Regions from separate parts of the Sinomonas atrocyanea genome, predicted to be linked through region 1. Evidence: riboswitches for the same ligand, from Rfam matches in the RefSeq annotation. Region 1 holds a riboswitch; the other holds the start of a gene.
What was found. A riboswitch is a leader RNA that binds a small molecule or an ion and turns the genes downstream of it on or off. The one in region 1 is predicted to bind S-adenosylmethionine.

Region 1 (4,203 bases):
CATGGCCCGGTGGGTCGTCGTGGCGGGGTGGGTGATGAGGGACTTCGAGTCGCCGAGGTTGTTGGAGATGTCGATGACCTGAAGCCCGTTGAGCAGGCGGAAGGCCGCCTCCTTGCCCTGGCCCTCGGGGCATCCAGCTCGAAGGTGATGACGGTTCCGCCGGCGCTCATCTGCTTCTTCGCGAGCTCGTACTGCGGGTGCGAGGCGAGATGCGGGTACTTGACCCAGCGGACCTCGGGCCGCGCCTCGAGCCATTCGGCGATCGCGAGGGCACTCGCCGAGGAGTGCCGCACGCGCAGCCCCATCGTCTCCAGGCCCTTGGAGAGCACCCAGGCGTTGAAGGCCGAGAGCGCCGGGCCCGTGTGGCGCATGAGGTTCTTCACCGGCCCGTCGATGAACTCCTTCGTGCCGAGCACGGCGCCGCCGAGCACGCGGCCCTGGCCGTCGATGTGCTTGGTGCCGGAGTACACGATGACGTCGGCACCGAAGTCCAGGCTGCGCTGGAGCAGGGGGGTGGCGAAGACGTTGTCGACGACGACCTTCGCGCCCGCGGCATGCGCAAGGTCCGCGACGGCCTGGATGTCCACGAGCTCCTGCATCGGGTTCGATGGGGACTCGAAGAACACGGCGGTGGTGGGCCGGGAGAGCGCCTCGCGCCACTGGTCCAGGTCGGGGCCGTCCACGAACACCGTCTCAACGCCCCAGCGGGGCAGGATCTCGTTGAGGATCACGAAGCACGAGCCGAACAGGCTGCGCGCCGCGACGACCCGGTCCCCGGCTCCCAGCAGGGCCGCCAGCGCGGTGAACACCGCGGACATGCCGGATGCGGTCGCGAAGCAGGCCTCGGTCCCCTCGAGCAGCCGGAGCCGCTCCTGGAAGGTGGCGACGGAGGGGTTGCCGTAGCGCGAGTAGACGAAGCGCTCTTCCTCGCCGGTGAACGCCCGCTCGGCGGCCTCGGCGGAGGAGTAGACGAATCCGGAGGTGAGGAAGAGCGCCTCGGACGTCTCCTGGAAGTCGGTGCGCAGGAGTCCGCCCCGCACCGCCTGCGTGTCCTCGCTCCAGCTGGCGGCGTTGATGTCAAAGCTCACGTAAGTCTTCAGTCCTGTCCAAGATTGGTCGGCAGTCCGCGGTTCTTCCACCCGTTGACCGTCCGCTGGCCGTCCGGCCCGGGCACGCCCTCGAAGCCCTCGAGGACGCTGTACGCGGTGAAGCCGAGGTTTGTGGCCACGGCGGCCGCGGCCGCGGAGCGGTGGCCGGAGCGGCAGAGGAACAGCAGGGGGGTCGTCCTGTCGTCGGGCCCCTGGAGTTCGAGCTCCATCACGAAGTCCGGATTGGGGATGCCGCCCTCGAACACCCAGGGGATGAAGAGCGGATCGTTCTCGGTGCCCTTGGTATCGGGAATGCCCACGTGCGCCCACTCCTCCTCGGTGCGCACGTCCACGAGCACGGCCTCGCCGCTCGCGAGCTTGGACCAGGCCTCCTCCGGGGTGAGGTCGCCCGCGTAGCTCACGCGTGGCCCTCGCCCTCGTACTCGAGGGAGTCGACGGCGGAGGCCACCGCGGCGTCCGCCCTGGCCACCGTGTGGGGGAGGACCACGGCCTGGGCCACGATGACGTCGGTGCCGTTGAAGGTGGCGGCCGGGCTGCCGTGGAGCACGTACCCGTCGGCGAGGGCCTGCGAGATGCGGGCGCAGAATTCGCGGGTGTCCGGGCCGGTCAGGAGCCGGTAGGCCAGCTTCTCCTCGGCGGGGCTGCCCGGGGCCGCCGGGTCGTTGAGCGGGGTGGTCGCGGCTGCCGCCGCGGTCTGCTCGGTTGCTGTGTCGGGCATGACGGGGCTCCTTCGGGCTTGCGTATCGAAGACGAATGCCGAGTACTCACCTGAGGCACCCCGCCGCTTGGAGGGTTGCCGGCCAGCTAAGTCAGGGCTTGGCACTGGCGCTCATTACTCTTCGATTGAACGTAGCACGGGGCACTGGGGCCGACCATGGGGCTGCGGTAACGATTGGCAATATGCGGATGGGGCGCGGCCCGGCCGGACCCCCGGCGGCCGGGCCGCGGGGTGGGTCAGTCGTGTCGGGTGCGGTTGGCGACGACGGGGGCTGCGCCGGTGTAGCCGTCGCGGGCGGCGGCGATCTCGTGGATGCGTTCGCGGGAGGCGTACCAGCCGATGACCATGAGGATGCAGGCGACGGCGGTGGCCAGGAGGGTCCAGGGGGAGTCGATGAGGACCATGATGAAGACGGCGACGAGGAAGGCCAGGGTGATGTAGCCGGTGTAGGGGGCGCCGGGCATGCGGAAGGCGGGGCGGGTGGTCCAGCCCTTCTTGGCCCAGCGGTGCAGCTGGATCTGGCAGATGACGATGGTGGCCCAGGTGGAGATGATGCCGACGGAGGCGACGTTGAGGACGATCTCGAAGGCGTCGGCGGGGACGAGGTAGTTCAGCGGCACGCCCAGGAGGGAGACGACGGCGGTGATGGCGATGCCGCCGTAGGGGACGCCGGCCTTGTTCATGCGCAGGGCGAACGTGGGGGCGGAGCCGGCGGCGGCCATGGAGCGCAGGATGCGTCCGGTGGAGTAGAGGCCGGCGTTGAGGGAGGACAGGGCGGCGGTGAGGACGACGAGGTTCATGATCACGTCCACGCCGCCGACGCCGATGGAGCCGAAGAAGGTCACGAAGGGGCTGACGCCCTTCTGGTAGGCGGTGTAGGGCAGCAGGAGGGAGAGGAGGATGACGGAGCCGACGTAGAAGACGGCGATGCGGGCCACGACGGAGTTGATGGCGCGGGGCATGATCTTCTCGGGGTTCTCGGTCTCGCCGGCGGCGGTGCCGACGAGCTCGACGGAGGCGTAGGCGAAGACGACGCCCTGCATGAGCATGATCATGGGGGCCAGGCCCATGGGGAAGAGGCCGCCGTGGTCGGAGATGAGGGTCAGGCCGGTGGTGGCGCCGGTGGGGGTGCCGAAGAGGACGAAGTAGATGCCCAGGGCGAGGAAGGCCAGCAGGGCGGCGACCTTGATCAGGGCGAACCAGAATTCCATCTCGCCGAAGACCTTCACGGAGACCAGGTTCAGGGCCAGGACGAGCACGAGGGCGATCAGGGCCCAGGCCCACTGGGGCACGGCGGCGATCCAGGGGACGTACTTGCCGAAGAAGTGCATGTAGAGGGCGGCGGCGGTGGTGTCCACGATGGTGGTCATGGCCCAGTTGATCCAGTAGAACCAGCCGGAGATGTAGGCGGCCTTCTCGCCGAAGAACTCCCGGGCGTAGGAGACGAAGGAGCCGGAGGAGGGCCGGTGGAGGACGAGCTCGCCGAGGGCGCGGAGGATGAGGAAGACGAACGCGCCGCAGATCGCGTAGGCGAACACGAGCGAGGGCCCGGCCGCGGCCAGGCGCCCGCCGGCGCCCAGGAACAGGCCGGTGCCGATCGCGCCGCCGATCGCGATCATCTGGATCTGCCGGGCCTTCAGGCCCTTGTGGTAGCCGGCGTCCTCGGCATGGATCACATGGTCGGCCGCATGGGCATGACCGTGGTCCTCACGATGATCGGCGACTTCCGTGGTGGGCTCGGTTTCGGGCATGGCGGATCCTTTCGCAGGGGGCGGAGAGGGAAGGGTGAGGGGGAGGGGGAGAGCGCTCGGGCTCAGAAGATGGACCAGCCGGTGCGCTCTGCCAGTTCCGCGAGCGCTGAGGCGCCCGCGAGGGAGTTGCCGTGGGCATCGAGGCGCGGACTCCACACGCAGATGGAGCAGATGCCGGGCACGACGGTGAGGATGCCGCCGCCCACGCCGCTCTTGCTCGGCAGCCCGACGCGGTAGGCGAACTCGCCGGCCGCGTCGTACATCCCGCACGTGAGCATGACGGCGCCGATCCGCTTGGCGGCCGAGGCGGAGACCACCCGCCCGGAGGGGCCCACCCCGTTGTTCGCCAGGAAGAGGCCCGCGCGGGCGACGTCGGCGCAGGACATCTCGATCGAGCACTGGCGGACATAGTGGCGGACGACCTCCGCGGGGGGATTGCGCAGATTGCCGAGGTCGGCGAGGAAGTGGGCGAGGGCGAAGTTGCGCTCGCTCCTGGCCAGCTCGGATTCGAAGGCCTCCACGTTGACGGCGCTGCGCCCGGTGGGGGAGGAGAGCAGTCCGAGCACCTCCTCGCTGGCGTTGCCGAAGGCATCGAGGAGGTGGTCGGTCACCACGAGCGCGCCCG
Region 2 (4,203 bases), 1.3 Mb from region 1:
CGCGCCGCTCCACCGCGGCGACGGCCTCCGGATTCACGACGACGAAGGCCGCCGCCGCGTGCCCCGTCACCGCATCCGCCACCGGGCAGACGCCGGCTTCGACCACGGCCGGGTGCGAGACGAGGGCCGACTCGATCTCGATCGTGGAGAGCCGGTGGCCGGAGATGTTGAGGACGTCGTCGGTGCGGCCCAGGATCCAGGTGTCGCCGTCGGCGTCGTACTTCGCGCCGTCGCCGGCGAGGAACCAGCCCTGCTCGGCGTACTTGCGCCAGTAGGAGTCCAGGTAGCGCTGCGGGTTGCCCCAGACCGTCCGCGCCATCGCGGGGCCGGTCGCGGTGACCACGATGTTCCCCTGCACGCCCGGCGCGACCCGGGCGCCGTCGTCGTCCACGATCGCCGTGGCGAGCCCGGGCAGCGCCCTGGTGGCGCACCCGGGCTTGAACGCAGCGTCGGCCTGCCGCGGCGAGAGCACGGTCGCGCCGGTCTCCGACTGCCACCACGTGTCCACCATCGGCACCTCGCCGCGCCCGATGTTCGAGCGCAGCCACCGCCACGCCTCCGGGTTCACGGCCTCCCCGACGGTGCCGCACACCCGGACCGAGGAGAAGTCGTACTCCGCGGGCACTCCCTCCGGGAACCAGCCCATGAGCGAGCGCACGAGCGTGGGTGCGGTGTAGTAGCTCGTCACCCCGTAGCGCTGGATGATCTCGAAGTGCCGGCCCGGATGCGGCGTGTTCGGGGTGCCCTCGAAGATCACCTGCGTGACGCCGTTGGAGAGCGGCCCGTAGATCTCGTACGTGTGCGCCGTGACCCAGGCGAGGTCCGCGGTGCACCAGTGCACGTCCGCGTCCCGCAGTGCCGGGTCGGGGTGGGAGAACAGGTACTCGTGGCTCCAGGACGCCTGGGTGAGGTAGCCGCCGGTCGTGTGGACCAGGCCCTTGGGCTTCCCCGTGGTGCCGGAGGTGTACATGATGAACAGCGGCGTCTCGGCCTCGAACGCCTCGGCCTCGTGGACCTCGGGCTGAGCGTCGACGAGCTCGTGCCACCACACGTCGCGGCCCGGCGTCCACGCGATCTCCGAGCCCGTCCGGCGGATCACCAGGACGTGGTCGACGGCGTTGTCCCCGCCGGCTGCTCCGCCGCGCACCGCGGCGTCGGCGTTCTCCTTCACCGGCACGGCCTTGCCGCGGCGGTACTGGCCGTCCGTGGTGACGAGCAGCTTGGCACCCGTGTCCTCGACGCGGAAGCGCAGCGCCTCGGCCGAGAAGCCGCCGAACACGAGCGAGTGCACCGCGCCGATCCGGGCGCACGCGAGCGTGATGACCACGGTCTCGACCAGCACGGGCAGGTAGATCACCACGCGGTCGCCCTGGCCGATCCCGAGCGCGAGCAGGGCGTTCGCGGCCTGGGAGACCCGGCGCTGCAGGTCCGCGTACGTGACGGTGACGCGGTCGCCCGGCTCGCCCTCGAAGTGCAGGGCCACCTTGTCCCCGCGCCCGGCGGCGACGTGGCGGTCGGCGCAGTTCACGGCCGCGTTCAGGCGCCCACCTTCGAACCAGCGGATCACGGGCGGTGTGTCGGTGGAGGGGTCCGCGGGGATCCACGTGTGGGCGGCGTCCCACGGCTCGGCCCACGTCAGGCGCCGCGCGGCGTCCTCCCAGAAGGCGATCCGCTCGGGATCGAGCTGGCTGGTGGCGGTCGTGGGGGGTTCGAGGACAGACGTCATGGCTCTCTCTCCATCGGTTCTGGCGGTAGCACCTGTGGTCCTGCGCAGAGGGTGGTCCTGTGCAGAGGGCCATGGTTGCTGCGGCGTCACGGAGCCAGATCTCTCGGCCGCTCGGGATGGTCACCTCACTGTTGCGCGCCGGATGCAAACCGGCCAAAAAAGGCGTGCAGGGTCGCGTAACAAAGTTCAATGTGACCTTCTGTGTCCCAGGCCACGGCTGGACGGTGGACGCCTCGGAGACGCTTTTCGTAGGGTGGAAGGCAGGATCAAGAGTCCCGGTGCGAAGCTCTGGCTGGCCGGGCGGCAACCCTCTCCCGTAGTGGGGTGCCCCAGATGAGGATCCGGCCGCGGTGGCCATCCGCGGCAAGTACGGCGCCCGGAACCGCGGGCGTCCGGCCGTTTCGCTGGAGGACTCATGACTGCCACCCCGCTCGACCTCGTGACCGGTGCCGACCTGCGCCGGGCCATGGGGTGCTGGGCCACGGGGATCGCCGTCATCACCACCTCGGACGGCGGCACCCTCGCGGGCCTCGTGAGCAATTCGTTCACGTCGATCAGCCTGGATCCGCCGCTCGTCTCGTGGGCGGTGGACAAGTCGTCGAGCTCGTTTGCGACATGGATCAACACCGACAACTACGCCGTGCACATCCTCTCCGAGTCACGGCGGGACCTCGTGCAGCGGTTCGCGGCGAAGGGGACGGACAAGTTCGCGGGGCTGGACTGGGAGCCCGGCGTGCTGGGCTCGCCCGTCGTGGCCGCCGACGTCCCGCGTGTTGAGTGTCGCCTCTGGCAGCGGGTGGACGCGGGGGACCACGTCATCCTGATCGGCGAGGTTGTCAGCATCTCGGGCCAGGACGACTTCCGCCCCCTCACCAACCACGTGTACTGGGCAAAGTAGACCTACTGGCGCACAGCCACGCTGCCGGGGCCCCGGCTCCGCCTCAACGGAGGGGGCCCCGGCATGCTCCGTGCGCCCGACCTACTCTGGACCCGACGTACTCTGGAGGGGTGTCCCCTGACATGCTCGGGCCGCTGCGGAAGCGGCTCCGCCTGACGTTCGCCGGCGAGTCCGAGACCATCCCCGCGTGGGAGACGGCCCTCGAGGACGGCGACGACGCGGGCTTCTTCCCGCCCGACTCCGCCGTCTGGGCGGTGCACGGCTCCATGTCCACGATCGCCGCCGGAATCCGCGCGCTCCTCACCCAGGCGCTCCACCCCGGCGTGCTGGCGGGGGTGGTGGACCACTCCAACTACCGCGCGGACCCCCTCGGCCGCCTGGCCGGGACCATCCGCTGGATCTTCACGGTCACCTACGGCGACACCGCGGCCGCCCGCGCGGCCTGCGCGTGGGTGCGCGGCGTGCACGTGCCGGTGACCGGCACCTACGTCTCGCCGGGCGGCGCGCACGAGCAGTACTCCGCGAACGATCCGGCCCTCGCCGAGTGGGTGCACATCGCGTTCACCGACGCGTTCCTGCGCAGCTACGAGGCCTTCCACGGCCCGGTTCCCGGCGGCGCCGACCGCTATGTGGCCGAGTGGGCCACGGCCGGCGAGCTCATGGGCGTCGCGGACCCGCCCCGCACCGAGGCTGACCTCGCGGAGCGCATCCGGGCGTACGACGCCGCGGGGCAGCTCTCCGGCGGCCCCCGCGTCGACGAGGTGGTCGCCTTCATCCGGCGACCGCCGCTGGACCCGCTCCTCAAGCCCGGCTACGCGCTGCTCTTCGGCGCGGTCCTCGACACGCTTCCGCCGCGGCATCTGGAGCTCCTGGGGCTCTCGCGTCCGCGGCTCGGGCCCGTGCCGCTGCCGCTGGCGGGGGCCGCGAAGGCGACGCTCGCCGTCATCGGCCGGGCGCTGGGCCCGATGGCGCCGAGCGAAGCCGCCGCCCGGCGCCGCCTGGTCCGCCTCGGCGTGCTCTGAGTCCCCGCCCGCTCCCTCGCCTTTCCCCGCCCCGACGCGGGGTCACCTCTCAGCCGACGCGGGGTCACCTCTCGACAGACCCGGGGTCACCTCTCAGCCGACGCGGGGCCTAGGTACTGACATCCCTCCGTGAGTGAATGGGCGCATGTGGATTGCCTGGATCGAGTTCGACCTGCTCCTCGGCGATGTGCACTCCCTCAAGGAGAAACGCTCAGTGGTCCGGCCGATCGTCGCGGAGCTGCGCCGACGGTTCGACGTCTCGGCGGCCGAGGTCGGGGACATGGACCTGCACCGCCGCGCGCGCATCGGCGTCGGCATCGTCAGCGCGGACAGGGCTCACGCGGTGGAGGTGCTCGACGCCGTCGAACGCCTCGTCGCCGGCCGCCCGGAGGTCGAGCTGCTCAGCGCCCGCCGGCGCGAGGCCCGCAGCGACGACTGACCCGCCGCGACGGTGGATCAGCGCACGAACAGCAGGATCACGTGCAGCGCACTCAGCGCGACGCCCGCGACCGCCATCGCCGAGACCCGCGCCGCCCGCACCTTCGACCGGGCGAACG

Region 2: it holds a riboswitch for S-adenosylmethionine, as region 1 does, so the genes downstream of both, SA2016_RS02455 (flavin reductase family protein) here and SA2016_RS16865 (DUF1737 domain-containing protein) in region 1, are expected to answer to the same signal.

Annotation. Positions count from the first base shown of each region.
Region 1 covers NZ_CP014518.1:3,667,174-3,671,376, reverse strand. Annotated here, with positions in the region: partial or broken gene SA2016_RS16875 (O-succinylhomoserine sulfhydrylase) at 1-1,088, opposite strand, end outside; gene SA2016_RS16870 (rhodanese-like domain-containing protein) at 1,097-1,510, opposite strand; gene SA2016_RS16865 (DUF1737 domain-containing protein) at 1,507-1,827, opposite strand; SAM riboswitch class IV at 1,837-1,946, opposite strand; gene SA2016_RS16860 (amino acid permease) at 2,064-3,578, opposite strand; gene SA2016_RS16855 (glutaminase) at 3,641-4,203, opposite strand, start outside.
Region 2 covers NZ_CP014518.1:508,213-512,415, forward strand. Annotated here, with positions in the region: gene acs (acetate--CoA ligase) at 1-1,726, opposite strand, end outside; SAM riboswitch class I at 1,734-1,849, opposite strand; SAM riboswitch class IV at 1,991-2,102, shown strand; gene SA2016_RS02455 (flavin reductase family protein) at 2,142-2,624, shown strand; gene SA2016_RS02460 (oxygenase MpaB family protein) at 2,747-3,646, shown strand; gene SA2016_RS02465 (DUF503 domain-containing protein) at 3,792-4,085, shown strand; gene SA2016_RS02470 (hypothetical protein) at 4,103-4,203, opposite strand, start outside.